4 regions of the Pseudomonas sp. B392_1p genome follow, and region 4 is predicted to be linked to each of the others. Evidence: predicted binding sites of a transcription regulator. Region 4 holds the regulator's gene; each other region holds the start of a gene.
The links. Region 4 encodes sigma-54, which starts transcription at its own class of promoters, with help from an activator protein. Its sites were predicted from a motif close to ANTGGCATNNANNTTGCTNT; they were not measured.

Region 1: the regulator sigma-54 is predicted to act here: its motif matches at 5,932-5,951, upstream of fliD (flagellar filament capping protein FliD).
Region 2: the regulator sigma-54 is predicted to act here: its motif matches at 2,601-2,620, upstream of ACTV8E_RS17130 (pilin).
Region 3: the regulator sigma-54 is predicted to act here: its motif matches at 1,408-1,427, upstream of ACTV8E_RS11945 (CmpA/NrtA family ABC transporter substrate-binding protein).

Annotation. Positions count from the first base shown of each region.
Region 1 is NZ_JBQPXM010000014.1:50,685-58,399, reverse strand. It holds gene ACTV8E_RS17865 (glycosyltransferase) at 1-3,662, shown strand, start outside; gene ACTV8E_RS17860 (flagellin) at 4,040-5,467, shown strand; gene ACTV8E_RS17855 (flagellar protein FlaG) at 5,532-5,876, shown strand; gene fliD (flagellar filament capping protein FliD) at 5,990-7,390, shown strand; gene fliT (flagellar protein FliT) at 7,570-7,715, shown strand, end outside.
Region 2 is NZ_JBQPXM010000013.1:48,739-56,453, reverse strand. It holds gene ACTV8E_RS17145 (acyloxyacyl hydrolase) at 248-766, shown strand; tRNA gene ACTV8E_RS17140 (tRNA-Thr) at 871-946, opposite strand; gene tfpZ (TfpX/TfpZ family type IV pilin accessory protein) at 1,106-1,840, opposite strand; gene ACTV8E_RS17130 (pilin) at 1,943-2,494, opposite strand; gene pilB (type IV-A pilus assembly ATPase PilB) at 2,903-4,606, shown strand; gene ACTV8E_RS17120 (type II secretion system F family protein) at 4,609-5,826, shown strand; gene ACTV8E_RS17115 (prepilin peptidase) at 5,955-6,827, shown strand; gene coaE (dephospho-CoA kinase) at 7,003-7,611, shown strand; gene yacG (DNA gyrase inhibitor YacG) at 7,608-7,715, shown strand, end outside.
Region 3 is NZ_JBQPXM010000007.1:100,586-108,300, reverse strand. It holds gene ACTV8E_RS11945 (CmpA/NrtA family ABC transporter substrate-binding protein) at 1-1,271, opposite strand, end outside; gene alaC (alanine transaminase) at 1,639-2,871, opposite strand; gene ACTV8E_RS11935 (PQQ-dependent sugar dehydrogenase) at 3,006-4,334, opposite strand; gene ACTV8E_RS11930 (ANTAR domain-containing response regulator) at 4,439-5,071, opposite strand; gene ACTV8E_RS11925 (YgdI/YgdR family lipoprotein) at 5,297-5,506, opposite strand; gene acnB (bifunctional aconitate hydratase 2/2-methylisocitrate dehydratase) at 5,653-7,715, opposite strand, start outside.
Region 4 is NZ_JBQPXM010000008.1:107,907-115,621, reverse strand. It holds gene mlaD (outer membrane lipid asymmetry maintenance protein MlaD) at 1-467, opposite strand, end outside; gene mlaE (lipid asymmetry maintenance ABC transporter permease subunit MlaE) at 467-1,264, opposite strand; gene ACTV8E_RS12975 (ATP-binding cassette domain-containing protein) at 1,264-2,076, opposite strand; gene ACTV8E_RS12970 (KpsF/GutQ family sugar-phosphate isomerase) at 2,289-3,263, shown strand; gene ACTV8E_RS12965 (KdsC family phosphatase) at 3,263-3,787, shown strand; gene lptC (LPS export ABC transporter periplasmic protein LptC) at 3,796-4,365, shown strand; gene lptA (lipopolysaccharide transport periplasmic protein LptA) at 4,352-4,894, shown strand; gene lptB (LPS export ABC transporter ATP-binding protein) at 4,894-5,619, shown strand; gene ACTV8E_RS12945 (RNA polymerase factor sigma-54) at 5,750-7,246, shown strand; gene hpf (ribosome hibernation-promoting factor, HPF/YfiA family) at 7,376-7,684, shown strand; gene ptsN (PTS IIA-like nitrogen regulatory protein PtsN) at 7,694-7,715, shown strand, end outside.

The sequences.
Region 1 (7,715 bases), on a different contig from region 4:
ACGATATTTTTAGTAGTCAGGCTGTAGCAGGTGATATTGACCAGGCTGAACGAAACGAAAAGGACGGCGCCGGGGTTGTCGAGATAGTAATGGATCGACTTGGCGATTTCCGCCCGGACGTGGTCTTCATGCTATCCGAATTTCCGGCCTTGAATCGTCAGTTACCCGATGCTGCATTTATCAACATAGAGTTCTCTTGGTTTTCTCGTCATCTGTTTCCAGAGTATTACCAACTGGATTTGTTCGGTCGTGGCAAGGCACGCTTCGCCGCAGAAAATATCAAGCTTTTCGCTGAGACGGCATTGTCACCGAGCGAGCAGATGTTACTCGCCGCCTTCCGGAAGAAGGCGAGTAAGGCGGTCGACAACAAGGAAGCCAATGAATTCATCGCTTCGCTGCGTAAGGACTTCCCAAGTAAGCGCTTGATTATACTGCCTTTGGCAGAGCGCTATGTGCTGGATGGTAGGACGCCGGTCGCGGTGGGGTTAGACCGGCTATTTTCTCAAGGGGCTGTAGATGACCTTTACGTGGTCACGGTTCACCCTGGAGACAACTGCCTCAATGGTTTCGAGCTCAGCTGGCTGGAGAGGAAGCACTCTAACGTTCGTTTCTGTAAAAATAAAAATATTCATACTGCAGCGCTACTTCCGAAGGCAGATGCCGTGGTCGGAGATTTCAGTAGCGCCGGTCTGTACGGTCTGATCTTCAATGTGGCTGTCGTCTCTGTGCTTGACCAGCTTCCGGCAGTTGATAATTTCTTTGCGAGCCGTAACCCACTTACACCACACCTGGCGGGATTGGAGCAGGAACGGCGCAACAGGTTGCTGCTCAGCCTTCTGGTGCATTCCACTTTGCCGCCTGGAAAGTTGTTCGACGGTCCCTGGATGAGCCGCTACCTTGAGCGCGTAATCACATGCAAACGATCGGGGAATTTGTCCGGGGTGTTCGACGAACCTCTGGTGTCAGTAGAGGATTGGCTCAAGGACCCTTGGTTGGAAGGCGGAAACCAGTTGGGCACATGGCTTGCCGCTCGTACGCTCAAGCCCGTCCAGCAGCAACTGACTCGGGATTACCTTTCAGCCCATAAAGTCACCACGCTAGCGGTATATGTGCTGGCAAGTGGGAAGAATGATGAAGCCTTGTGGAGCACACTGGCGAGCCTGTCTGGTGATGGCTTTCCGGTGGTCATCAAGTGTGTGGTTTTGTCAGAGAGAGAGCCAGATATAACGGATTGGCCTGATATTCGCTTCGCCAAGGCCCCTGTTGGAGAGTATGCGGCTCGGCTCAACGAGTTGGTGCGTGAGGTTGACGCGGATTGGATGATGGTGGTCAGCGCTGGAGATACCTTCGAAATCAGCGGGCTGCATATGCTTGGGGTCGAGTTGACTGCGCTGGAAAACTGCGAGGCTGTTTATGCTGATGAGTTGATACGGGGCGGGGACGCCATTGGGGCGCTTTTCCGACCTGATTTCAACCTGGACTTGCTCCTTAGTCTACCAAGCGGCATGGCGCGACACTGGTTGTACCGTCAAGAGTCTTTTGTGGAATTGGGCGGCTTCGATGCCCGCTACCCGGCAGCCTTGGAACTCGACCTGATTACGCGCTTGATTGAGCAAAAAGGCATTTCTGCCATTGGTCACCTGGACGAGCCATTGCTAATTGCCGACTCTATTAGTCTGCTCAATATCCCGGATGAAGTCAGTATTCTTGAGCGCCACCTTCAGCGTCGCGGCTATCCCAATGGCAAGGTCGTCGCCGACCTGCCTGGTCGCTATCGTTTGATCTACAACCATGACGACAAGCCGCTGGTTTCCATCATCGTGCCCACCAAGGATCAGCTACCCATGCTGCTCCGGTGCATTACCAGCCTGCTTGAGAAAACCCGCTACCCCAACTTCGAAGTGCTGATTGTCGATAACAATAGCGAGACGGCGGAGGCGCGTGATTGGCTGAATGGCGTAGAAAAAATGGGGGCCGACAAGGTACGCGTGCTGCGCTATCCGCACCCGTTCAATTACTCAGCGATCAACAATATGGCGGCCCGCGAGGCCCGCGGTGAATACCTCGTATTGCTCAACAACGATACCGCGATCTTGCGTGAAGACTGGTTGGAAGCATTGATGAACCACGGGCAGCGCCCCGAGGTAGGCATCGTGGGCGCCAAGTTGCTGTATCCGACCGGCCAGATCCAGCATGCCGGGGTAATCCTTGGTCTGCGGGGCCCTGCGGACCATCCATTCATTGGGGCGGAGCAAACCGATTCTGGCTACATGCAGCGGATGCAGGTTGATCAGAATCTGACGGCTGTGACAGCGGCCTGCTTGCTGATTCGCAAGAGCATTTACGAGGATGTAGGTGGCTTGGATGAAGAGGCCTTCAAGGTTTCCTATAACGACGTTGACCTGTGCCTAAAAGTGCGTGAAGCGGGCTATCTGACCGTATGGACGCCACACTCGGTCGTCATGCATGTGGGCAACGTCAGTCAAAATAACGTTGATCCTGCGAAGGCCGAGGCCAAGCGCAAGCGCTTTATGGCTGAGCAGGATGCGATGTATGAAAAATGGCTGCCACTTATTGCTCGAGATCCGGCGTATAACGCCAACTTATCATTGAATGGCAAGGGCTTCGAAATTGAGGTGGATGCCAATCTCACTTGGCGTCCTTTGAGCTGGCGCCCGCTGCCGGTGGTCCTGGCCCATATGGCTGACAAGACGGGTTGCGGTCAGTATCGGGTCATCCAGCCGTTCAATGCGGCAAAGGAGGCCGGGCTTATTGATGGTACGTTGTCAGGCAGGTTGCTTAGCATTCCTGAGCTGGAGCGTTATAACCCCGACTCCATTGTCCTGCAGCGGCAGGTGACGGATGCCCAATTGGAGATAGTGGGGCGGATGAATAAGTTCTCCAAGGCCTTCAAGGTCTTCGAGCTGGATGATTACCTGCCCAATTTACCGATCAAGAGTGTGCATCGAGGCCATATACCCAAGGATATTCTTAAGTCCATACGGCGTGGCCTGGGTTATGTGGATCGCTTTGTGGTGTCTACCGAGCCGTTGGCTGAGGCCTTTGCCGGTATGCATGCGGATATTCAGGTCGTCAAGAACCGCCTGGATCCGCGTTGGTGGACTGGCCTGAGCAGCGAACGGCGCGTGTCTGATAAGCCGCGAGTGGGTTGGGCGGGGGGTTCCAGTCATACCGGTGACCTGGAAATGATCGCTGATGTGGTCAAGGAATTGGCTAACGAAGTGGAGTGGGTATTCTTCGGCATGTGCCCGGACAAACTGCGGCCTTATGTGCACGAGTTTCACCCCGGAATCGATATCGAGGAGTATCCGGCTGCGCTGGCGGGCTTGAATCTGGACCTGGCGTTGGCACCGGTTGAGCCGAACCTGTTTAATGAGTGCAAGAGCAACCTGCGCTTGTTGGAATACGGCGCTTGCGGCTTCCCGGTGGTGTGCACCGATCTGGTTTGTTACCAGGGCGATCTGCCGGTGACACGGGTGAAGAACCGCTTCAAGGATTGGGTGGATGCGATTCGCATGCACCTGTCCGACCTGGATGCGACGGCGAAGATTGGCGATGAGCTACGCGCTGCTGTGCACAAAGACTGGATGCTTGAGGGGGATAACCTGGAACTGTGGCGCAAGGCTTGGCTGCCGGGTTAATCGCTAAGCAAAGCCCGCAGTGCCGCGGGCTTTTGCGTTTTGGTGGTTGCGTTCGGGTGCACGGGATCGCAGGGCGCAGCATTACCGACGTGCTGGCACTGATATCGACGCGGCCAGCAGTAGGCTACGATTCCTCTCGCTCAACTCGTCCCTGCAGCCCCGGAGAAGGGGGTTGGGGAGTAACCCGGATAACGTCGTGCTATATGGTTGCAAATGTGCACCAGGACACGTAGTGGCGTGGTAATGGCGAAAAAAGACGCAGGTACCCCTAAAGCATCCGCGAGAGTCGACGATAACCCTTATGACAGTTCTCCAGGCCACATCAGGCGCAAGCCGAGGGCGTGGGAACCTTAAGCCAACCCATGAGGATTCCATAGATGGCTCTCTCCGTTAATACCAACATTGCTTCCCTGACTACTCAGAAGAACCTGAACCGTGCTTCGGACAGCCTGTCCACCAGCATGCAGCGTCTGTCCAGCGGCCTGCGCATCAACAGCGCCAAGGATGATGCCGCCGGTCTGCAGATTTCCAACCGTCTGACCAGCCAAATCAACGGCCTGAACGTTGCCACCAAGAACGCCAACGATGGTATCTCCATCGCACAAACCGCTGAAGCGGCCATGGGCGAATCCACCTCCATTCTGCAGCGCATGCGCGAACTGGCTCTGCAGTCCGCCAACGGTTCCTACGGTGACGAAGACCGCGCCTCCATGCAGGCCGAGTACAGCGCGCTGACCTCTGAGCTGAACCGTATCGCCGAAACCACCACCTTCGGTAGCCGCAATCTGCTGGACGGCTCCTTCGGTACCACCGCCTTCCAGGTCGGCGCCAACGCCTACGAAACCATCAACATCAGCATGGACAGCGTCGCTGCCAACAAGATCGGTTCCAACCAGGTCGGTTCGGCCAGTGGCGGCGCCGTGGGCACCACTCCCCTGGCATCCGGTAGCGCCACCATTGTCGGCGGCGGCCAGGCTGTAACCGTGTCCTATGACGCCAGCGGCTCGGCCAAGAGCATTGCCCAGGCAATGGATGGTGCCATCGGTGGTCTGAGCGTCTCCGCTCGTACCGTTGTCACCCTGGACGGCGATGCCCTGAGCTCCGGCTCCGTGGGTAACTTCAAGCTGACCGTGGGCGAAGAGTCCATCGAAATCCTCGGCGCCACCAGCGAGCAGCAACTGTTCGAACAACTGCGCGACAACGCCAGCAAGCTGAACGTGACTGTTGCCTACGACGGCAAGGAAATCAGTGTCATCAACGAAGCGGGTGAGAACTTCGAAATCGGTGCCGCATCGGGTGTCGCCTTTAGCGCTGGTGGCATCAACGTTTCCGTACAAGCCGGCGATGATACCAAGACCGCTGCTACCGCTCTGGTAGACACCCAGATCATTCGCGGTGAAGTCAACGTTGACTCCTCCAAGGCGTTCTCCATCACCGGTACTGGCTCTGCTGCCACTCTGTTCGGCGCGACTCCGGTTTCGTCCACGCTATCGACCGTCAAGGATTCCGACATTCGCAGCGCTGACTCTGCCCAGCAATCTCTGTTCATTCTGGACAAGGCCATCGCTCGCATCGACTCCCAGCGTGCTGACCTGGGTGCCGTACAGAACCGTCTGGACAGCACCATCAACAACCTGACCGCGATCATGGAAAACTCCACTGCTTCCCGTGGCCGTATTCAGGATGTCGACTTCGCTTCCGAAACCGCCGAGCTGACCAAGCAGCAGACCCTGCAACAGGCATCCACTGCGATCCTGGCTCAGGCTAACCAGCTGCCGTCCGCTGTACTGAAACTGCTGGGTTAATCACCCTTGCGGTAACAAGAGAGGGCGCCTGGTGCGCCCTCTCTTTTAGCCGAGGAAATGTTAGATGGACGTCAGTCTCTCTCTCAATGCGCTTTATACAGTGCCAAAGCCCCAGACGCCCGAGGCCGAACAAGCCAGGCAACTCAAGGGGCATGAAAACAAGCCGAAACTCCAGGTCGAACCCGAACGCGAGCGCGTGGTAGAAGCGATCAAAAACATTCAGGAGTTCGTCGATGAGGCGCAGCGTGGTCTGCAGTTTTCCATCGACGAAGACTCAGGGCGCATCGTCGTGAAGGTGATAGCCCGGCAAACTGGCGAAGTGCTTCGCCAGTTGCCATCCGAGGAAGCACTCGAACTGGCCAGACGTCTACAGGATGCCGGCAGTTTGTTGTTTACCGAGCAGGTATAGCTACCCCGACGGCAAGAGATTTTTATAGAGCGGACGGATCATGTCGCTGACTAGGCTTGGTTCGAATCTTGCTCTATCAAGGTTAAGCGTCAGCAAATCAATTGGAGTTCAACATGGCGATCACCACTATTACTGGTCTGGGCTCGGGACTGGACATCAATAAACTGGTCCCGGCGCTGGTTGAGGCTGAAAAAGCGCCAAAGCAGTCGCAGATCAATAATCAGAAGGTCCGCACAGAGACCCAACTATCAGCGGTCGGCATGTTGAAGAGTGCGCTGGAAACCTTTGAGTCCTCGTTGCTGGCACTGAAAAGTAGCTCCACAAGTTTCGATGGTTATAAGGCTGTCTCTTCGAAGGCGGATGTAGCCAGCGTAACCATGGGAGCGAGCGCCGTAGCCGGCTCCTACAAGCTGGAGGTAGAAAGCCTGGCGACAGCGTCAAAGGTGGCTTCTGCCGTGCAGGCCAAGGATGTCGCTTATGAAGCCGGTGAATTGAAGATCAAGCTGGGTGACAGTAGCTCAGAGTATGCGATTGCCATTAGTGATGGCGCGACTCTGGAAGATATCCGTGAGTCGATCAACGGTCAGCTATCCAGCAAGGGGATCAGCGCCAACATCATTTCCGACAGTAGCGGTTCACGTCTGGTGTTGTCTTCAGAGCTGACCGGCGATGGCAACGACATTTCGGTGACAGGTACGGCTGGAACCAACCTCGCTGGCTTGGATGTTGATGGTAAGCAGAAGCAGAGCGAGAGCGCCAGCGGTGCAGGCTTCATTACGCCAGCTGCTAATGCGAAATACTCTATTGATGGCCTGGAGATGAGCAACAAGGACAACACCATTACGGGCCTGCAGGGTCTGACCATCAAGCTGCAGGAAGAAGGCACTACAACCTTAACCGTATCGGCGAATACCGAGGGTATCCGAGCTTCGGTCGAGTCGTTCGTGATGGCTTACAACACCTTGCTGACTGTGACCAATGGCCTGACAAAGGTTACTGCCACCACTGACAAGGACGGTAACGCCAGCACCCAGGCCGGCGCCTTGGTGGCCGACTCGACGCTGCGCTCGATGATGTCGCAGATGCGTACAGCGCTGACTTCTCCTGTGGAAGGTGCAGGCAGTTTGCAGGTGCTGGCTCAACTGGGTGTGAGTACCAATCGTGACGGCACCCTGGCGTTGGATAGCGATAAGCTGAAAGCCGCAGTGGCCGATGATCCAGCCGGGATCAAGCAGTTCTTCACCGGTGACAAGGGTTTGTTCAGCCGCATTGGCGATATCACCACAGTCTATTCGGGCTCGGGCGGATTACTGGCATCGCGTGAAGATAGCCTGAATTCAACGATCACTGGGTTGGCTGAAGAGCAAGCCTCCCTGGACCGGCGTATCGAGAGCCTGACGCTAACGATGTACAAGAAATTCAACGCGATGGATGGCCTGGTAGCCCGCCTCAATGCAACTAGAGATAGCGTAATGGCCACCCTCAATGCGCTGAACAAGAAAGGTGATGACTGATAACCGTCAGGTCAACGGACTTCGACAAGCACCATGCGATATAGCTTAAGTCAGTTGCCAGTGGTGCAGGTGTGTGGAATTAAAAGAACAGTGGCTAATTATTCGCTTCCGTCAGTGATCGGGGCGTGTAGACACACCCGCTCGGGCACCGCTCGGGCGAATATTCGGGGAAGTGGTTCATGCAAGAAGCCATCAAGAGTCTGGAGTCCGCCCGTAGCGCGTTGCGCGAGGCCTTGGAGCGCCAGGATTGGAATGCTATTGGCGAGCTGGATTCGATGTGCCGGGCCGTGGTGGATGAGGTCATGGCACAAGGCGCGGAGGGCGG
Region 2 (7,715 bases), on a different contig from region 4:
GTGTACAGGAAGAGCCGCTACTGTAGTGGGCTGTCGCGGCACAGGCCAGCGCTGCCCAGCCGCTTGGCCACACGTCTAGCCCAAAAAACCGATGTAACCCCTCGGTAAAGGCGTTGGATTTCGACTCACTCACGCCGCTAGAATCCCACATAGCGATACAGTGAATCGCAAGTCGATACAGAAGTGATGCCTCAGTCCACCCGCTCCCGAGCGGAGGTGAGGCACATCACAAACAAGGAGCCCTTCGATGTCCCGCAAATTCGTGCCCACTCTGTTTGCTCTTGGCTGTGTAATGGCTGGCACAACCCAAGCCGCCGAACTGTCTGGCGCCATCGGCGTGACCGGCCAAGGGGAAATGACCTACCGCGCAGGCCTGTCGCGCGCGTGGGAGCAACGCTGGTGGCAGACCGAAAGCGGGCACCTCGGCGGTCACTGGGACGCTGGCTACACCTATTGGCAGAGCGGCGACGAAGCCGCCGGCGCCCATTCGTTGTCCCTCAGTCCAGTGCTCGTTTACACCTTCAACGCCGACGGCGCCCAGCCATTCATAGAATTGGGCATTGGCGCCGCGCTGTTTTCCGGCACCGAAGTGGGCGGACGCAACATGAGCTCGGCCTTGCACTTTGAAGACCGCCTGGGCGCCGGCCTGCAACTGCGCAACGGGGGTCGGCTGGGCATCCGCGCCATCCACTACTCAAACGCCGGCCTGAAAAGCCCGAACGAGGGCATCGAAAGCTATTCGCTGGTTGTGAGTTGGCCGCTTTGATGGGTGTAAGATTTGCCGGTTACGGCAAAAGATAGACGTAAAAAAACCGGCCTGAGGGCCGGTTTTTCGTCCAGGCCTGAAAAGGGAAGGCCCGAAGCGAATCATGGTGCCGGAAACAGGAATCGAACCTGCGACCTTCGCGTTACGAGTGCGCTGCTCTACCTACTGAGCTATTCCGGCGGCGGCGCGTAAACTAGCATTCCATGCTGAGGGAATCAACGGGCAAACGATGCTCTGGAGGCAGCAGATATACGAGCCTTAACCGGATGCCAATTAGTAAGCGTATCGGTTGTCAGTAGCCGCTACTAGCGAGGATGAAAGCTTCCCCTAGCTAGGAGGTTATTTCCAAGGATTAAGCTCAGCAATGGCCACTACATCGCTGTTATTCTCGCCAAGTAACACCACCATTGGCTTGACCCGCGCCATCAGTGGCACCCAGGCGGATGCGCTTGGCCAATTCTGCAGAGCATCGCGCACCACGGTAGCCTCGTTAAAGTCACTGAGCTTTTCCAGCGGTTGCGCACGCTGCCTTATGATCTCAGCCATTTCCATCAACGGACGATAGAGATTTGGCCGCTGCGCTATATCGCTACCGCCCAATGCGGCCTCGAAAAGAATATTGCTGCGCTGCTCGCGGTTTTCAGGCCTTATCGCCCCAACCCATTGCGGTCCGGTCCACGACACCTCGCGATATTGGCTCAGAGCTTCGTCCATTTGGCGAGTGTCGATATCCAATACCGTCACTACATCGAAACGATCGACGTTGTAAACAATCCAGGCCGGGCGCCCTTCGGCCACGATCCATAGGCCATAGCCCAGCGCGGCAAATTGCAGGCAGGCAATGGCACTCAGATCCATGGCGAGGTTTTTCTTACCAACCTTGAATACCAGAAGGGTTAACAGCGGGCCTAAAATCACATCGACCAGTAGCAGCACTAGGAAAATATGGGTGACACCCTGCGCTTCATGCAGTGGGGCGGGATACCAGAGGTTAAATACCAGTACTACGGCTAACAGCGCGATGATGGCCGATGCGGCCAAGTGCATCAGGAAAGCCATAATCCGCGTAGGCATTGGGAAACTCCAGCTATAAGATTAAACAGAAAACCCCGCTGTGAGGCGGGGTTCGAGAGCTATCGGGGTGCCTTTTGATTGACTGCCCTCACGGTAAAAGCATTAACGACATTCGCTTGGTGCGAACTGAGCAGGAAGAGCAACAGTCGCGGCGGTAATGACCGGCAGGCTGCGAGCAGTGCCGGATACAGCGTTAGTAGATGAGGCGCACCCCCAGTCAATTGAGCCCGTTACCGGAGGAGTAGCGGTGAAACTGGTAGCCAAAGCAGTTGGAGTAGTCCCACCCATAACATAGGGAGTATAAACCAGCGCTGAGCTAGCAGGAATATTACCTACGTTAGCATTATTGAAAGTTACAGTGATCTCACCAGTGGTATTATTAAGCAAAACGGAGTTTACATACTTGCTGATTGCACCTGCGCCCCCGGCTTGAGCGTTCCACGTGGTTGCGGCGGCGGCAAGCTCCGCCGCAGTGCCTGAGCTATCGCCGATCAGTTGCTTGGCACTAGCAGCCAAACCAACGCCTTCGGTTACGCGTGCACGGATGGTGTAATCCTGATAAGCCGGCAACGCCACCGCCGCTAGAATACCGATGATCGCCACTACGATCATCAATTCAATTAGGGTAAAACCCTTTTGCACCTGAGTTTTCATTCGTCTTCTCCCAAGAGATATTGAAGGTCCGCTGACCTGCCCAGGGAGTTGCAGTGGCTGTGCCAATTTACCGATATCTAAACGCCATCATCTGTACATAAAAAAGATCGCAAAACGCATGCAAAGCCTAGTGCGCCTAGGCTTACAACGACTTAAAGCTTACTTATTCCTCTTTAATTATTGTTATTAAAATGTGATGCTCGACGCACAACCAATCAAACCACTTCACAATTACTAACCCTACCCAATACACCAAAAAAATCCGCCCGGATTTTTTGGCAAAGACCTAGATCACCCTCTTCCCCCAAATCCACCACAAGTGCCAATTTACGTCACTGTGTGCGCCAGTTTTGAGAAGTGCTTTCGCCGCCGGGTTATAAGGCTGCGCATTACACCGGAGCGCGCCTCATGAATACCCACGTAAATCTTTCCGGCCTGGCCAGGCAAATGGTGCTGGCTGGCCTGTTCGATGAGAAAACTGCTCAGCAGGCCCAGCTGCAGGCGCAGCGCAACAGCCTGTCGTTGATCACCTATGTGGTGCAGAACAAGCTAGCCAAGGGCCGCGCGGTGGCGGAGTTGGCGGCCGAGCAGTTCGGTGTGGCCTTTGTAGATCTTTCTGCTATTGACAAGGAGCAGCAACCCAAGGAGCTGATCAGCGAGAAGCTCGCTCGCCAGCACCGCGTGTTGCCGTTGTGGCGGCGCGGCAACAAGCTTTTCGTCGCCCTCTCCGACCCGTCCAGCCATCAGTCGATCAGCGATATCCAGTTCAGCACCGGGCTGAATGCCGAAGGCATCTTGGTCGAAGACGACAAGCTCGGCGCGGCCATCGACAAGTTCTACGAGTCGGCGACCGGCTCCATGACTGACCTGGATGATGTCGACCTCGATGGCCTGGATATCGAAAACGGCAACTCCGACAAGGTCAGCAACGATGAAGGCGAAGCCTCCGACGACGCTCCCGTGGTGCGTTTCGTCAACAAGATGCTGCTGGACGCCATCAAAGGCGGCTCCTCAGACCTGCACTTCGAACCCTACGAACGAGCCTTCAGGGTGCGGCTGCGCACCGATGGCGTGCTGCATGAAGTGGCACGCCCGCCGATTCAGCTGGCCAGCCGTATCTCGGCACGTTTGAAAGTGATGGCCGGGCTGGATATTTCCGAGCGGCGCAAGCCGCAAGATGGCCGGATCAAGATGAAGATCTCCAAGACCAAGGCCATCGACTTTCGCGTCAACACCCTGCCCACGCTGTGGGGCGAGAAGATCGTGATGCGGATTCTGGACCCGTCCAGCGCGCAGATGGGCATCGACGCGCTGGGTTACGAGGAAGCGCAAAAGGAGCTGTACCTTAGCGCCCTCTCGCAGCCGCAGGGCATGATTCTGGTCACCGGCCCCACCGGCTCAGGCAAGACGGTGTCGCTGTATACCGGCCTGAACATTCTCAACACCGTGGACATCAACATTTCCACAGCTGAAGACCCGGTGGAAATCAACCTGGAAGGCATTAACCAGGTCAACGTCAATCCGCGCCAGGGCATGGACTTCTCCCAGGCGCTGCGCGCCTTCCTGCGCCAGGACCCGGACGTGATCATGGTTGGGGAAATCCGCGACCTGGAAACCGCCGAGATTGCCATCAAGGCCGCACAGACCGGCCACATGGTGATGTCCACCCTGCACACCAACAGCGCCGCCGAAACACTGACGCGACTGCGCAACATGGGCGTGGCGGCCTTCAACATCGCCACCTCGGTGAACCTGATCATCGCTCAGCGCCTGGCTCGCAAGCTGTGTCCGAGCTGCAAGAAGGAAGTACCGGTGCCGCGCGAGACGCTGCTCAGCGAGGGCTTCCCGGAAGCACAAATCGGCAAATTCAAACTGTATGGGCCTGTTGGTTGTGAGAATTGCAAAGCAGGCTACAAAGGCCGCGTCGGTATTTATGAAGTGGTTAAAAATACCCCTGCACTGCAGCGGATTATCATGGAGGACGGCAATTCCATCGATATCGCCGCACAGATGCGCAAGGACGGGTTCAACGACCTGCGCACCTCGGGCCTGCTCAAGGCCATGCAGGGCGTAACCAGCCTCGAAGAAGTCAACCGGGTGACCAAGGATTAACCATGGCGGAAAAAGCACTGAAAACCAGCCTGTTCAGCTGGGAAGGTACGGATCGGCGTGGGGCCAAGGTCAAGGGTGAGCTGAGTGGCCCGAACCCGGCACTGGTCAAGGCGCAGTTGCGCAAACAGGGCATCAACCCACTGAAGGTGCGCAAGAAATCGGTGTCGCTGTTCAGCGCCGGCAAGAAGATCAAGCCGATGGACATCGCCCTGTTCACCCGGCAGATGGCAACCATGATGAAAGCCGGCGTGCCCTTGTTAAGCGCCTTCGACATTATCGGCGAGGGCTTCGACAACCCGAACATGCGCAAGCTGGTGGATGACGTGAAGCAGGATGTGGCCGCCGGTAACAGCCTGGCCAACTCGCTGCGTAAACGTCCGCAGTATTTCGATGACCTGTATTGCAACCTGGTGGACTCGGGCGAGCAGTCCGGCGCCCTGGAAACACTCCTCGAACGGGTGGCCACCTACAAGGAAAAAACCGAGGCGCTGAAAGCCAAGATCAAGAAAGCGATGAACTACCCCATCGCTGTCGTACTGATCGCGGTCATCGTGTCGGCCATCCTGCTGATCAAAGTAGTGCCGCAATTCCAGGAAGTATTTGCAAACTTCGGCGCCGAATTGCCGGCCTTCACGCTGATGGTGATCGGTCTGTCCGAAGCGCTGCAGGAATGGTGGTTCATCATTCTGATCGGCATGTTCGGCGCGGGCTTCGCCTTCAAGGAAGCCCACAAGCGCTCGCAGAAATTCCGCGATCTGATTGATCGTTCGCTGCTGAAGATGCCGGTTGTCGGCGATATCATCTACAAATCCTCAGTTGCCCGTTACGCCCGCACCCTGGCCACCACCTTCGCCGCCGGCGTGCCGCTGGTGGATGCGCTGGATTCGGTGGCCGGCGCTACCGGCAATGTGGTGTTCAAAAATGCGGTGAACAAGGTCAAACAGGACGTTTCCACCGGTATGCAGCTGAACTTCTCGATGCGCACCACCGGCGTGTTCCCGGCCATGGCTCTGCAGATGACTGCCATCGGCGAAGAATCTGGCTCGCTGGACGGCATGCTCGACAAGGTCGCTACCTTCTACGAAGACGAAGTGGACAATATGGTCGATGGCCTCACCTCGCTGATGGAGCCGATGATCATGTCGGTGCTCGGCGTGCTGGTGGGCGGTCTGATCATTGCCATGTACCTTCCGATCTTCCAGCTGGGTGCTGTGGTGTAAGGCGCAACTAGCTACGTGTGGGGTCGGATTTATTCCGGCTGTCGAGTTGAAGCCAACACAGGGACAAATACATTGCCCCGCAAAGCCGGCCCCACAGATGCATTCCGGACTTTTCCAGAGGGTTGAAGATGTCCCTTGTCGATTACCTGGCCAGCCACACGCTGGCCTTTGTTTTATGCTCCCTCCTGCTCGGCCTGCTGGTCGGCAGCTTCCTCAATGTGCTGGTGTACCGCTTGCCGATGATGCTGCACCGCGACTGGAAGGTGCAGGCACGCGACATACTCGAACTGCCCGCCGAGCCGGCTGTCCCGGCATTTAATCTGCTGACACCGAACTCCTCCTGCCCGCATTGCGGCCACAAGATTCGCCCTTGGGAAAACATCCCGCTGCTCAGCTGGCTGGCGTTACGCGGCAAGTGCTCCGGTTGCCAGCGGGCCATCAGCCCTCGCTATCCGCTGGTGGAACTGGCCTGCGGGCTACTGTCGGCATTTGTCGCCTGGCACTTCGGTTACGGCTGGCCCTGCGCAGCCATGCTGTTGCTCACCTGGGGCCTGCTGGCGATGAGCCTGATCGACTGCGATCACCAGTTGCTGCCCGATGCGCTGGTACTGCCGCTGCTGTGGCTGGGGCTGATCGTCAATAATTTCGGCTTGTTCGCCAGCCTGGAAGACGCTCTGTGGGGCGCGGTGGCCGGCTACCTGAGCCTGTGGTCGGTGTACTGGCTATTCAAGCTGCTGACCGGCAAGGAAGGCATGGGCTACGGCGATTTCAAGCTGTTGGCCATGCTCGGCGCCTGGGGCGGCTGGCAGATTCTACCGCTGACCGTCCTGCTGTCCTCGCTGGTGGGCGCCATTCTGGGCATCATCATGCTGCGTCTGCGCAATGCCGCCACCGGGACGCCAATTCCCTTCGGCCCTTACTTGGCCATTGCCGGCTGGATCGCGCTGATCTGGGGGGAGCAGATCACTCAGCGTTACCTGCAGTTTGCTGGGTTTCATTGATCTAGGCGGATACCGTTTTACATCGACCACGGCCTCGCAAAGTAGATCGCCACCCTGTGGATCGATAAAGCGTGGTTCACCCTACATCTATCTACAGCCCACCCGACCAACCCCCGCCCTTCGATCTGCCGCCGGTTTCTGCGATCATGCCGGCCTGCCTTGAACGGAAGTCCCTATGAAACCCTGGATCCTTGGCCTGACCGGCGGTATTGGCAGCGGCAAGAGTGCCGCGGCGCAGCACTTTGGCGAGCTTGGCATTCACACCGTCGATGCCGATCACGCCGCACGCTGGGTGGTGGAGCCGGGTCGACCTGCGCTGGCGAAAATCGCCGCGCATTTCGGTACGACCATTCTACTGCCCGACGGCCAGCTGGACCGCGCTGCCCTACGCGCACAGGTTTTTGCCAATCCCGAAGAGCGTCGCTGGCTCGAGCAACTGCTGCATCCGTTGATTCGTCAGGAAATCATCGAGCACCTGGGTCGCGCCCAGTCACCTTATGCGATCCTTGTCTCACCTCTGCTGATCGAGTCCGGGCAATACCAGCTGACCCAGCGTGTGCTGGTGGTGGATGTGCCCGAAGAACTCCAAGTGCAGCGCGCCATGGCCCGCGATGGCGGCGACGAAGCGCAGATCCGCGCCATCATCGCCGCCCAGGCCAGCCGCGAAGAGCGCTTGCGCCATGCCGACGACGTGCTGGTCAACGATCGCGACCTGGCTTGGCTGCAAGGCGAAGTTGAGCGCCTGCATCATTTTTATCTGACCCTGCGAGGAGGCCAGCCATGAACAAGCCTATCACCGTGAAATGTCCGACCTGCGGCGCGCCCGTGGAGTGGAATGACAAAACCCCGACCCGCCCGTTTTGCTCGGAGCGTTGCAAATTGATCGAC
Region 3 (7,715 bases), on a different contig from region 4:
CAGGCTTTGACGGCAAACGACTGGACGTAGGCCGCCGGGTTGCTGCCATCCCAGCGCTTGCCGTCGATCAGCGTGCTGCTGCGCATCACGCTATCCGGTACAGGCAGGTTGAGCGCGCTGGCCGCCTCGCGGTACAGCGCGGTCTGGTTAATGCCTGCGGCCACGGCAGCGTAGTCCGGCTCCTCTTTGATCAGACCCCAGCGGCGGAACTGGGTAAGAAACCACATGCCGTCGGAGTGATAGGGGAAGTTGACGCTGCCTTCACGGCAGAAAACCATGGCGTGCGGGTCCTGCCAGCTCTTGCCCAGGCCGTCCTCGTAATTGCCGAGGAAGCGCTGCTCGATCACGTCCACCGGCGCGTTCACATAGGCCTTGCCGGCGATCAGCCTGGCCGTGCTTTTGCGGTTCTCCACGCTGGCATCAATGAACTGGCTGGCTTCCAGCAAGGACATGACCAGTGCGCGGGCGGTATTGGGGTATCGCTCGATAAAAGAGCGCGTGGTGCCGAGCACTTTTTCCGGGTGATCCGGCCAGATCTGCTGGCTGGTGGCTGCGGTAAAACCGACCTTGTCGAAGATGGCTCGCGCGCCCCAGGGCTCGCCAACACAGAAGCCGTCCATGTTGCCGACCCGCATGTTGGCCACCATCTGCGGCGGCGGCACGGTGATGGTTTTCACATCGCTCAGCGGGTTGATGCCGTGGGCGGCGAGCCAGTAATACAGCCACATGGCATGCGTGCCGGTGGGAAAGGTCTGGGCGAAGGTCAGCGGCGTGGAGGATTGTTTGACATGGGCGGCCAGTTGCTCGCCAGTGGTGACGCCGGCGTCGCGCAGTTGCCTAGAGAGCGTGATGCCCTGGCCGTTCTGGTTCAGTCCCATGAGCACGGCCATGTCTCGTTGCGGGCCAGCCACGCCCAACTGGGCGCCGTACATCATCCCGTACAGCACATGGGCGGCATCCAGTTCGCCGGTGTTGAGCTTGTCGCGCACCCCGGCCCAAGACGCTTCCTTGCTCGGGATGATAGTCAGCCCGTATTTACTGCCGAAACCCTGGGTGGCGGCCACCACCACCGAAGCGCAGTCAGTGAGCGGGATAAAGCCGATCTTTAGGTCGGTCTTCTCTGGCGCATCCGAGCCGGCGGCCCAGGCACTGCTGCGCAAAAAACCGGGGGCGGCGAGGCTAAGGCCGGTGACGCCGGCAATCGCAATGGACTGTTTGAGAAAGTGGCGACGGTTGCTGTCCAGCGGAATATCCGAATTTCGCTCGCTCATGGGTGTGGCTCCTTTACTCCGGGCAATAAAAAACGGCGTGCCAGACGGTTCCTCCAAAGAGGTCGGTCTGACGAACGCCGTTGTTCGTGAAGCGCAGCCCGCCGCCGTTGGCGTGCTATGCGAAGTTATGTTCCATAAAGCAAAGGGCTTGCCAATTTTTCTTTTCTTATAAAAAGCTTTTAAAACAAAGGGTTGAGATTTTCTTTGTGAGTGGGGGCAGGTAAATGCCTTGTGGTTGTGCGGCGCAGAAGGCGCCTTGCGCCAGAGCAGCGCATGCCGGCGAGCGACTCACAGGTTCGAGGCCGCTCTCGGCTGCGGTGGCTTAGCTAACTTGTGGGGCCGGCCCCACAGTTCAGGCAGATGAGAATCAGGCCTCGGCTTTGCGGGCCTTGGCGGGAGGGGTAACCAGGCCATCAGCGCGGAACATCGCCTTGATGCCACGCACTGCCTGGCGGATGCGATCCTGATTCTCGATCAAGGCGAAGCGCACATGGTCGTCACCATAGTCGCCAAAGCCGATCCCCGGCGAGACCGACACCTTGGCTTCAGCCAGCAGCTTCTTGGCGAACTCCAGCGAGCCCAGGTGAGCATAAGGTTCAGGAATCTTTGCCCAGATATACATCGAGGCCTTAGGGTTCTCGACCATCCAGCCGGCTTCGTGCAGGCCTTTGACGATCACATCGCGCCGTTGCTTGTACTGCTCGGCAATGTCGCGCACGCATTGCTGGTCGCCTTCCAGAGCCGCGATGGCGGCGACTTGCAGGGGGGTGAAGGTGCCGTAGTCGTGGTAGCTCTTGATGCGCGCCAGCGCGCTGACCAGCTCGGGGTTGCCGACCATGAAGCCGATGCGCCAGCCCGCCATGTTGTAGCTCTTGGACAGGGTGAAGAACTCCACGGCGACATCCTTGGCGCCGGGCACCTGCATGATCGACGGGGCCTTCCAGCCGTCGTAGACGATGTCGGCGTAGGCCAGGTCGTGCACCACAAGAATGTCGTACTGCTTGGCCAGCGCCACCACGCGTTCGAAGAAATCCAATTCCACGCACTGGGCCGTGGGGTTGGAGGGAAAGCCGATGATGATCATCTTCGGCTTGGGAATCGACTCGCGGATCGCCCGCTCCAATTCGGCGAAGAAATCCACGCCTGGGATCAGCGGCACCGAGCGCACCTGGGCGCCAGCAATCACCGCGCCGTAGATGTGGATCGGATAACTGGGGTTGGGCACCAGCACGGTGTCGCCCTGGTCCAGAGTTGCCAGCATCAGGTGCGCCAGGCCTTCCTTGGAGCCGATGGTGACAATGGCTTCGCTTTCCGGGTCGATCTCGACATCGTAGCGATCCCCGTACCAGTGCGAGATGGCGCGGCGCAGGCGTGGAATCCCGCGGGAGGTGGAGTAACCGTGGGTGTCCTCGCGCTGGGCGACCTGGACCATTTTTTCCACGATGTGCGGTGGCGTGGCGCCGTCCGGGTTACCCATGCTGAAGTCGATGATGTCCTCGCCACGGCGGCGGGCGGCCATCTTCAATTCGGCGGTGATGTTGAATACATAAGGGGGGAGACGATCGATGCGCGCAAAGCGGCGCGGTGCCTTGTCAGACATGCTTTCCTCGGAGTACGTAAGCGCCCGGAACCGTCCGAGCGACGTTGGCCAGTGCGCTGGCCAGGCGCAGAACATACGCCGAAGAGGCGACTGGCCGCAAGCTCCGCCTCCGTCGTTGTTTAACCTATATGCACTCAGGGGCTGGAGGGTGTGCGGGTCTCTAAGCTGACCCGCCACACTGTATTGCCAACATCATCAGTGACCAGCAGCGCGCCTTGGCTGTCGAGGAGTACATCCACCGGCCGCCCCATGGCTTCTTGTTTCTCGTTGAGGAAACCGGTCAGTACATCGATAGGCTGGCCGTTGGGCTTGCCATCGGCGAAGGGGATGAAAATCACTTTATAGCCGCTGTGGGGTTTGCGGTTCCAGGACCCGTGCTGGGCCACAAACAGTCCTTCGCTGAAGCGGGGCAGGGCGCTACCTTCGGCGAAGCTGATACCCAGCGAGGCGGTGTGGGCGCCGAGGGCGTAATCCGGTACCAGCGCTTTGGCCACCAGATCCGGGCGCGCAGGTTTGACGCGCTTATCAACGTTCTGGCCGTAGTAACTGTAAGGCCAACCATAAAAACCGCCGTCCTGCACCGAGGTGACGTAGTCAGGCACCAGATCACTGCCGATCTCATCGCGCTCGTTCACGGCCGTCCACAGCGCGCCCGTGCGCGGCTCCCAATCAAGGCCGTTGGGGTTGCGCAGGCCCGACGCAAAAATACGCGACTGCCCCGTGGCAAGGTCGTGCTCCCAGATTGCCGCCCGACCTGCTTCGTTTTCCAGGTCGTTTTCGCCCACATTGCTGTTGGAGCCGCTGGTGACATAGAGCTTGCGACCGTCCGGGCTGGCGATCAGATTCTTGGTCCAGTGATGGTTGATCGGTCCGCCTGGCAGGTCCATCACTTTCTCGCCCTGCACATTTATGCGGGTCTGGCCTGCACGATAGGGAAAGCGTACCACCGCGTCCGTGTTGGCCACGTACAGCTGATCGCCGACCAGCGCCATGCCGAAGGGCGAGTTGAGATTCTCCAGAAAAGGCGTCTGCACATCGGCTACGCCATCCCGATCGCTGTCGCGCAGCAGACTGATCCGGTTGGCACTGGGGACGCCGGCGCCGGCTCGTTCCATTGCCTTGTCGGTGAACCAGGACTTGATGCTTTTCTTTTTCTCGGGCTTGGGCGGCGCGTTGGTCTCCGCCACCAGGACATCGCCATTGGGCAGTACATACAGCCAGCGGGGATGATCCAAACCCCTCGCGAAAGCGTGTACGACAAGGCCAGCAGCGGGTGAAGGCCGGCCATTCTCCGGCCAGCCCACGGCGGTGGCCACGTTGACGGTTGGAATCAGTGTCTTGTTGGGTTCGGGCAGCGCAGGATTGGGTCCGTAGCCTGCTTCGACAGGTAGCAAAGCGTGTTCGCTGCAGGCACTGAGGCTCAGAACAAGCAGACTGGACAGAAACAGGCGATAAGAGGACATGCGCGCCTCCGGGAAAAGTGGTTTTCCCTTCAGTGGCAGACTCCTGAGCAGGCTGTTTGGTTCTGGATGCCCGAGGCAGGGTGAAGGGATCGAAGCTCCAGGGGTTAGCCCTCGGAACCCAGCAGTTCGCTCATGGCGATGACCTGTTCGGCCACCTGGATCAGCTTCTGCTGCCGCCCCATGGCTTGGCGACGCATCAGGGTATAGGCCTCTTCTTCATTGCACTGCTTCATCTTCATCAGCAGGCCTTTGGCCAACTCGATACGCTTGCGTTCTGCCAGTTGCGCCTCGCGAGCCTGTAATTCGGCCCGCAATGCCTGTTCGCTCTCAAACCGGACCATGGCCACATCAAGAATGGGTTGCAGGCGCTCGGCCTGGATACCTTCGACGATATAGGCACTGACCCCGGAGCGGATGGCGCGGCGCATTACGTCCGGATCGTGCTCGTCGGTGAACATGACAATCGGCCGGGGCTGCTCGCGGGTGATCTGGACGATGTGCTCCAGCACGTCGCGCCCCGGGGATTCGCTGTCGATCAACACCACATCGGGGCGTACTGCCGCCACACGCTCAGGCAGATTGAGACTCGACCCCGGCTCGTCGATAACCGCGAAGCCCGCCTTCAGCAGGGCGCTTTTCAGGCGACCGATTTTTTTTGCGGTGTCATTGATCAGCAGGATGCGCAGTGGGTGGGCTGCCGCCTCTTTTGGGGGCAGCGGGTAACGGGAATTGTTCATCATGGCTTCATCCTGGTGCGTGTCGATGCGCTCAGACCGACTCACTCGGGCGTCCGCCTTCGGTGAAGCGGTTGCCAGCAGGAAAGTTCGTTGAGCGTAACAAGGCGTGAATGAAGTCAGGCAAGGGCTATGCCAAGGGATGGAAAGCTCTGCCCGCCAGTGGCCCGTTTCAGGCCGAACAACAGCGGCAGGCAGGTCTCATGAATGTAAGGCGGACAGATAGCGTCAGCGCTGGATGATCTGCCGGACATGCGACTGCGGAATCTGCTTGGTGCGCCCTTCCTCATCCTTGTATTCGAGCAGGCCGGTGTCATCGTCCAGCCTGGGCTTGTCGCGGCTGTCGAGCATCTGTCCATCGTTGGTGGCAATGATGTAGTCGCTGGCGCAGCCGGCAAGGCCCAGCACGCAGCATGCGGCTATGATCCAGTGCTTCATGATCTACCTCTCTTGTCGTTGATCCGCCAAATCGGCGTACAAGGTAATGACAAGCGAAGGCGCCAGATGCTCCCGACAAAATGACCAGACGTGCCGGAAACGAAAAAGCCCCGCACAAGGCGGGGCTTTTCGTTTACCGATGACGCTTAGGCTTGAACGACCGGGATCTGGGCGCTCGCAGCGGCTTCGCGGAACTCGGCGATCTGGTCGAAGCTCAGGTAGCGGTAGACATCGGCAGCCATGCTGTCGATGTCCTTGGCGTAGGCCATGTACTCTTCGACAGTCGGCAGCTTGCCGATGATCGAGGAGACCGCAGCCAGCTCGGCAGACGCCAGGTACACGTTAGTCGCATCACCCAGGCGGTTCGGGAAGTTACGGGTCGAGGTGGACACCACGGTTGAACCGGTCTGGACACGTGCCTGGTTACCCATGCACAGCGAGCAGCCCGGCATTTCCATGCGCGCGCCAGCCTTGCCGTAGATGCCGTAGTAGCCTTCTTCGGTCAACTGGTGAGCATCCATCTTGGTTGGCGGAGCCAGCCACAGACGGGTCGGAATGCCGCCCTTGACCTTCTCCAGCAGCTTGCCGGCGGCGCGGAAGTGACCGATGTTGGTCATGCACGAACCGATGAACACTTCGTCGATCTTCTCGCCAGCAACGCTGGAGAGCAGACGGGCGTCGTCCGGATCGTTCGGGGCGCAGAGAACCGGCTCCTTCACGTCGGCCAGATCGATTTCGATCACGGCAGCGTATTCGGCGTCCTGGTCGGCTTCCAGCAGCTGCGGCTTGGCCAGCCAGGCTTCCATCGCCTGGGCGCGGCGCTCCAGGGTACGGGCATCGCCGTAGCCTTCGCTGATCATCCAGCGCAGCAGGGTGATGTTGGACTTCAGGTACTCGGCGATGGCCTCTTCCGGCAGCTTGATGGTGCAACCGGCAGCCGAACGCTCGGCGGAGGCGTCGGACAGTTCGAAGGCTTGTTCAACGGTCAGGTTGTTCAGGCCTTCGATTTCCAGGATGCGGCCGGAGAAGATGTTCTTCTTGCCCTTCTTCTCGACCGTCAGCATGCCTTCCTGAATGGCGTAGTAGGGGATGGCATGGACCAAGTCACGCAGGGTGATGCCCGGTTGCATTTCGCCCTTGAAACGCACCAGTACGGATTCCGGCATGTCCAGCGGCATGACGCCGGTGGCGGCGGCGAAGGCCACCAGACCGGAACCGGCCGGGAAGGAGATGCCCATCGGGAAGCGGGTGTGCGAGTCGCCACCGGTGCCGACGGTGTCGGGCAGCAGCATGCGGTTCAGCCAGCTGTGGATGATGCCGTCGCCGGGACGCAGCGACACGCCGCCACGGTTCTTGATGAAGTCCGGCAGGGTGTGGTGGGTGGTGACGTCGATCGGCTTCGGATAGGCGGCGGTGTGGCAGAAGGACTGCATCACCAGGTCAGCGGAGAAGCCCAGGCACGCCAGGTCTTTCAGCTCGTCGCGGGTCATCGGTCCGGTGGTGTCCTGGGAACCGACAGTGGTCATCTTCGGTTCGCAATAAGTGCCCGGACGTACGCCCTTGCCTTCCGGCAAACCGCAGGCGCGACCAACCATCTTCTGGGCCAGGGTGAAACCCTTGCCGCTGTCAGCCGGAGCGACCGGCAGTTTGAACAGGTTGGCCGGGCCGAGGCCCAGTTCGGCGCGAGCCTTGTCGGTCAGGCCGCGACCGATGATCAGCGGGATACGACCGCCAGCGCGGACTTCGTCCAGCAGCACGTCGGTCTTCAGTTCGAAGGTGGTGACCAGCTCGTCGCTGCCGTGGCGGCGCACTTCGCCCTTGTAGGGGTACACGTCGATGACGTCGCCCATGGCCAGGTTGGAGCAATCGAACTCGATCGGCAGAGCGCCGGCGTCTTCCATGGTGTTATAGAAGATCGGGGCGATCTTGGTGCCGAAGCAGAAGCCACCTGCGCGCTTGTTCGGCACGTTCGGGATGTCGTCGCCGAAGAACCACAGCACGGAGTTGGTGGCAGACTTGCGGGACGAACCGGTACCGACCACGTCACCGACGTAGGCAACCGGGAAGCCCTTGGCCTTCAGTGCCTCCATCTGCTTGATCGGACCGACCGAGCCGGGAACGTCCGGGTTGATGCCGTCGCGGGCCATCTTCAGCATGGCCAGGGCGTGCAGCGGGATGTCCGGGCGCGACCAGGCATCCGGAGCCGGGG
Region 4 (7,715 bases):
CAGTTGGCCTCTTTGTTTACCGAGTTGAGCAAAAACTTGCCGATCAAATCCTCAAGCACCAGCGAGGACTGGGTGTCGTGAATCCGACCGCCATCCTTGAGCACGTCCTCTTCGCCACCGACACTGATGCCAATGTATTTTTCACCCAGCAATCCAGCGGTGAGAATAGACGCGGTGGAATCGACCGGCAGGTTGTTCACCGAGCTGTCCAGCTCCATGGTCACGCGCCCGGTGTAGCTGTCGCGATCCAGATCAACGGCGGTAACCTTGCCGATCGTCACGCCGGCCATGGTTACCTTGGAGCGAATGGTAAGGCCGGCAATATTGTCAAAGTTCGCATACACCTTGTAGGTGTCTCCACCCGCAGAGGCAGACAGGCCGCTGACGCGCAGCGCAAGGAGCAACAAGGCCAACAGGCCGGCCAGCAGGAACAGGCCGACACCGATTTCCAGAGTGCGGGTTTGCATCAGAAATCTCCAAACATCAAAGCAGTCAGAATGAAATCGAGGCCGAGCACGGCCAGCGAGGCATACACCACAGTACGCGTGGTGGCACGACTGATACCTTCGGAAGTGGGTTCACAGTCATAGCCCTGGAACACCGCAATCCAGGTCACCACAAAGGCAAATACGATGCTCTTGATCACTCCATTGAGCACATCGTCGACGAACTGCACGCTGTTCTGCATGTTGGCCCAGTAGGAGCCTTCATACACACCCAGCCAGTCCACCGCTACCAGCGCGCCACCCCAGATGCCCACCACGCTGAAGATCATGGCCAGCAAGGGCATGGAGATGAAACCTGCCCACAGGCGCGGCGCAATGATGTACTTGAGCGGATCCACGCCAATCATCTCCAGGCTGGACAACTGCTCGGTGGACTTCATATTGCCAATCTCGGCGGTCAAGGCCGAACCGGCGCGGCCGGCAAACAGCAGCGCGGTGACCACCGGCCCCAGTTCGCGCAACAGAGTCAGGGCGACCATCTGCCCGACCGCCTGCTCGGAGCCGTAGCTGCTGAGAATGTTGTAGCCCTGCAGCGCCAGCACCATGCCGATGAAGACCCCGGAGACGACGATGATCGCCAGCGACATCACCCCCACCGAATACAGCTGCTTGACCAGCAATTGAAAGCCGTTGCCCAAGCCGTCACGCCCGAACAGCACGCGCACTAAAAACAGCGTTGAACGCCCCAGGGAAGCGAGCACATCGAAGCCGGCTTTACCAAGCAGGCGGATACGCTCCAGAGCGGAGACCTTGCGCATCAGGAGCGCCCCCCCAGCAATGCGTCGCGGTAATCGTCCGCCGGGTAATGGAAAGGCACCGGCCCGTCGGGGATGCCCTGCATGAATTGGCGAATACGCGGGTTATCGGACTTCATCAATTCGTCCGGCGTGCCGAAGCCCAGCACCTGGGTATCGCCCACCACATAGATGTAGTCGGCAATGCTCGCCGTCTCGGCCAAGTCATGGGAGACCACGATACTGGTGATGCCCAGCGCATCGTTGAGCAGGCGGATCAGGCGCACCAATACGCCCATAGCGATCGGGTCCTGGCCAACGAAAGGCTCGTCATACATGAGAATCTGTGGATCCAAGGCGATGGCCCGGGCCAGGGCCACCCGGCGCTTCATGCCGCCGGACAATTCGTCAGGCATCAGGTCGATGGCGCCACGCAGGCCAACCGCCTGCAACTTCATCAGGACGATGTCGCGGATCATTTCTTCGGGTAGCTGCGTATGTACACGCAAGGGGAAGGCGACGTTCTCGAACACATCGAGGTCGGTAAACAGAGCGCCGCTCTGAAACAGCACGCCCATCTGCTTGCGCATATCGAAGAGTTCGCTGCGGGACAGGTCCGGCAGGTTGACGCCATTCACTTGCACGGCGCCGCTATCGGGCATCAGCTGAGCGGCGATCAGCCGCAGCAACGTCGTCTTGCCGCACCCGGAAGGCCCCATGATGCCGGTAACCTTGCCACGAGGAATGCGGATATCCACTTTATCGAAGATACTCCGGGCTCCGCGCTTGAACGTGACTTCACGCAACTCGACCGCGTAGGCACTGGCCTCACTCATCGAACCTCCTTAGCAAACGACCTTGTTTCACGCGGGCCACTGTATCGCAAAGTGGGACAGCAGCCCACAGAATGGGCGAAACGGTGCGCACTATACCATTGAACATTTTTTCTCGACGCAATCCAGGTAACACCTTTTGTCATCCTGAAAGCGTGAGGCGCCTTACCTTTGTCGCTATAATCCCCGCCTTTTCATTCGCAACCTGACCTGCCATGACTCATACCAGCACGCCGATTCAGTCCGCCCAGCGCACCATCCGCCTCGAACTGCAAGCCATCGAAGCCCTGCTGGCCCGCATCAATGGCGATTTCACTCGCGCCTGCGACTTGATTCTGGCTTGCAAGGGCCGGGTCGTCGTGGTCGGCATGGGCAAATCTGGGCATATCGGTCGCAAGATCGCCGCCACCCTGGCCAGCACCGGTACCACGGCCTACTTCGTTCATCCTGGCGAAGCCAGTCACGGCGACATGGGCATGATCACCCGTGATGACGTGGTCCTGGCCCTGTCCAATTCCGGCAGCACCACCGAAATCGTTACTTTGCTGCCGCTGATCAAACGCCTGGGTATCACCCTGATCAGCATGACCGGCAAAGCCGATTCGCCGCTGGCCCAAGCCGCCGCGGTCAACCTCGACGCCAGCGTCACCCAGGAAGCCTGCCCGTTGAATCTGGCGCCTACCTCGTCGACTACCGTTTCCCTGGTCCTGGGCGACGCCCTGGCCATCGCCTTGCTGGAAGCCCGGGGTTTTACCGCCGAAGACTTCGCGTTTTCACACCCAGGCGGCGCCCTCGGCCGTCGTCTGCTGCTCAAGGTCGAGCATGTAATGCATTCCGGCGACGCACTTCCTCGCGTACAGCGAGGCACTTCGCTGCGCGAAGCGCTGCTGGAAATGACGCAGAAAGGCCTGGGCATGACCCTGGTGCTTGAGGCCGGTGGCCGTCTGGCTGGAGTCTTTACCGACGGCGACCTGCGCCGCACCCTGGACAAGGGCATCGATGTGCGCAATACCGGCATCGACGAAGTGATGACCAGCCCTGGCAAGACCGCTCGCGCCGACATGCTCGCCGCCGAAGCGCTGAAAATCATGGAAGACCACAAGATCAATGGCTTGGTGGTCATCGACGCCCAGGGCATGCCCATCGGCGCCCTGAACATGCATGACTTGTTACGTGCGGGAGTACTGTAATGAACGCTGATCTGCAGCAACGCGCCCAACGCATCAAGCTGGCGATTTTTGATGTCGACGGCGTGCTCACCGATGGCCGTTTGTATTTCCTCACCGACGGCAGCGAATTCAAGACGTTCAACACCCTCGACGGGCATGGCATCAAGATGCTGATGAAGTCAGGCGTACGCACCGCGATCATTACCGGCCGCACCACACCGGTAGTCGAACGCCGCGCACGGGACCTGGGCATCCCCCACCTCTACCAGGGCCGTGAAGACAAACTGGCAGTGCTGGATGAACTGCTCGGCGAACTGGGACTCCATTATGAGCAGGTCGCTTATCTGGGCGACGACCTGCCCGACCTGCCGGTGATTCGACGTGTCGGCCTGGGCATGGCCGTGGCCAGCGCCGATCCCTTCGTTCGCGAACATGCCCACGGCGTAACCCGGGCACGCGGTGGCGAAGGTGCGGCGCGGGAGTTCTGTGAACTGATCATGGGCGCCCAGGGCAGCCTCGAAGCCGCCCAGTCAGCCTACCTGTAGGGAACACCATGCTGCGCAAGCTGCGTAATCTTCTGCCCCTGATCATCGCTGCCCTGCTGCTCGCTGCCGTGGGGTACTGGAACATCGTTCCCCACCAGTTTCTCGACCAACCGGTGACCGACACCGAAGAGAATCCCATCGATTTCTTCGTCGAGAATGCCAGGTCGCAACAGTTCCATGCCGACGGCACCCTGCGTTACGAAATGACCAGCGTGCGCCTTGATCACTTGAAGATCAGCGACATCACCTTGCTGGAGAAGCCCGACCTGTTGCTGTACCGCGACGGCGAACTGCCCTGGCACGTACGCAGCGAGCGGGGCGAAGTCAGCCCGCAGGGCACCGAGGTCGAGTTGATCGACAACGTACGCACTGAGCGCACCGATGCCAAGGGCCGCCATACCCTGCTGACCACCAGCCGCATGACCGTCTTTCCGGAGCGGGAATACGCCGAAACCCAACAAGCTGTCAGAATCGAGGCCGCCAATGGCGTCACCACGGGACAAGGCATGAAAGCGTATCTGAATGAAGGCAGGATGCTCCTGCTCTCCAACGTAAGAGGCCAACATGAGGTTCGTTAACCCTCTCCACCTCCTGCTTTGCCTGTCCGCCGCGCTGGGCAGCACAGCAGCCTGGGCACTGCCCTCGGACCGTGACCAGCCCATCCACATCCAGGCTGACAGCGCTGAGCTGGATGACAAAAAAGGCGTGGCGATTTACCGGGGTGATGTGGTGATTACCCAGGGCACGCTGAAGATCACCGGCGACACCGTAACCATCAACCAGAACACACTGGGCGATATCGAGCGTTTCACTGCCGTCGGCAAGCTTGCCTACTATGAGCAGTTGCCTGAGGCCGGCAAGTCCATCGTGCAAGCCTACGGTCGCACTATTCAGTACTTCGCCAGCAACGAGCGCATCGTGCTGATCGACCAGGCCAAGGTCATCCAGGAAGGCAACACCTTCGAAGGCGAAAAGATCATCTATGACACGGCAACCCAGGTCGTCAATGCCGGGCGCGCCACCGGCGATACCATCACCACCCCGCAGCCCCGGATCGACATGGTCATCCAGCCGCGCAAGAAAACTCCTGGAGAGCAGTCCGAATAATGGCCACCCTCACCGCCCAGCATCTGGCCAAGAGTTACAAGAAGCGCCAAGTGGTTCGCGATGTCAGCCTGACCATCAACAGCGGCCAGATCGTCGGTTTGCTCGGCCCCAACGGCGCCGGCAAGACTACCACTTTTTACATGATCGTCGGCCTGGTGCGCGCCGACCAGGGCCGCGTGCTGATCGACGACCGTGACGTCAGCCATCATTCCATGCACGGCCGCGCCCGTGCCGGGATCGGCTATCTGCCACAGGAAGCATCGATCTTTCGCAAGCTGACCGTGACCAATAACATTCTCGCCATCCTGGAAACCCGCAAGGACCTCGATGCCCAGGGCCGGCAAGAGGAGCTGGAGAGCCTGCTGCAAGAATTCCACATCACCCACATCCGCGACAGCTTGGGCATGAGCCTTTCCGGTGGAGAACGGCGGCGTGTGGAAATTGCCCGCGCGCTGGCCACAGCGCCCAAGTTCATCCTTCTCGACGAGCCGTTTGCCGGCGTCGACCCGATCTCGGTGGGCGATATCAAGCAAATTATTCACCATCTCAAGGCCAAGGGAATCGGCGTATTGATCACCGATCACAACGTTCGCGAAACGCTGGACATTTGCGAAACCGCCTATATCGTCAGCGACGGTCGCCTGATCGCCGAGGGCGATGCGCAAAGCATCCTGGCCAACCAGTTGGTTAAGGAAGTCTATCTGGGCCACGAATTCCGACTCTGATTGATGCCGTGCTCAGTCCGTAATATCAGATACTGGAATTCCCAAGAAATATCAGGCATATAATTTGCTTCCATGGCGCTGCGGCGCCCGCTAGTGGATGGCGCTTAGACGCCGGCAATCAAGGTCTGCCATGAAACCATCGCTCGTTCTCAAGATGGGCCAGCAGCTGACGATGACCCCGCAGCTGCAACAGGCCATACGACTTCTGCAACTGTCTACTCTGGATCTCCAGCAGGAAATCCAGGAAGCCCTGGAATCTAATCCGATGCTCGAACGTCAGGAGGAGGGGGAGGATTTTGACAACGCCGACCCGCTGGCCGACGGCGACGAACTGCCCAACCCTGGCAGCCAGGAAATAGCCCTTCAGGAAAGCAGCATTCCCACGGTTGAAAACCTTGATGACGGTGGCGAGTGGAATGAACGGATTCCCAACGAGCTGCCTGTGGATACCGCCTGGGAAGACGTCTACCAGACCAGCGCCAGCAGCCTGCCGAGTAATGATGACGAAGAGTGGGACTTCACCTCGCGCACCGCGCCAGGCGAAAGCCTGCAAACGCACCTGCTCTGGCAGCTCAACCTGGCGCCCATGTCCAATACCGACCGGTTGATCGCCGAAACCTTGATCGACTGCATCAACGACCAGGGGTATCTGGAGGAATCCCTGGAGGAAGTGCTCGCCGCCTTCGACCCGGAGCTGGACATCGAGCTCGATGAAATCGAAACCGTTCTGCGTCGTCTGCAACACTTCGAGCCCGCCGGTGTGGCCGCGCGCGACCTGCGCGAATGCCTGCTGCTGCAACTGCGCCAATTGCCGAACAGCACTCCCTGGCTTGTCGAAGCCCAGCGCCTGGTCGGCGATCACCTCGAGCTGCTGGGTAGCCGCGACTATGCCCTGCTGATGCGCCGCCTCAAGCTCAAGGAGGATGAGCTACGCCAGGTAGTTGAATTGATCCAGAGCCTCAACCCGCGTCCCGGCTCGCAAATCGAAGCCAGCGAACCGGAATACATCGTGCCGGACGTGATCGTGCGCAAGCACAACGATCGCTGGCTGGTGGAGCTGAATCAGGAATCCGTGCCGCGTCTGCGCGTCAACCCGCAATACGCAGGCTTCGTGCGGCGCGCCGATACCAGTACGGACAACACCTTCATGCGCAACCAATTGCAGGAAGCGCGCTGGTTCATCAAGAGCCTGCAAAGCCGCAATGAAACCTTGATGAAAGTGGCCACGCAGATCGTCGAGCATCAGCGCGGCTTTCTCGAATACGGCGACGAAGCGATGAAGCCCCTGGTCCTGCATGACATTGCCGAAGCGGTGGGCATGCATGAGTCGACCATCTCGCGGGTCACCACACAAAAATTCATGCACACCCCGCGTGGTATTTACGAACTGAAATACTTCTTTTCCAGCCACGTGAGCACCGCCGAAGGCGGAGAATGTTCATCCACCGCGATCCGCGCCATCATCAAAAAGCTGGTCGCGGCGGAAAACGCCAAAAAGCCATTGAGTGACAGCAAGATCGCTGGTCTACTGGAAGCACAAGGTATTCAAGTCGCCCGGCGCACGGTAGCCAAGTACCGCGAATCCATGGGGATCGCACCGTCCAGTGAACGCAAGCGACTGATGTAGCAAGCTCTTGGGGGACAGGCTGGTGCAGGACCGACAACCGTCCATGTCTGCGCAAGTCGCCCAAGCCACAGTGTTCCGGCTGCAGGCCCTTGGTCTGCGCCATCCACGCGGCAAGAAGGAGAATACGGTATGCAAGTCAACATCAGTGGACACCAACTGGTAGTGACCGACGCCCTGCGCGATTATATCGACGACAAATTCACCCGACTGGAGCGCCACTTCGACCGTATCACCAACGTACAGGTGATACTGCAAGTGGAAAAACTGAAGCAAAAAATCGACGCCACACTGCATGTTGCCGGTGGCGAAATCGTGGGCACTGCCGAACACGATGATATGTACGCAGCCATCGACCTCTTGGTCGACAAGCTGGATCGCCAATTAATCAAATACAAGGAAAAGCAGCTCGAACGCGAGCAGGGCGCAACCGTCCGCTGATTCCACACCATGATCCGACTTGAAGATATCC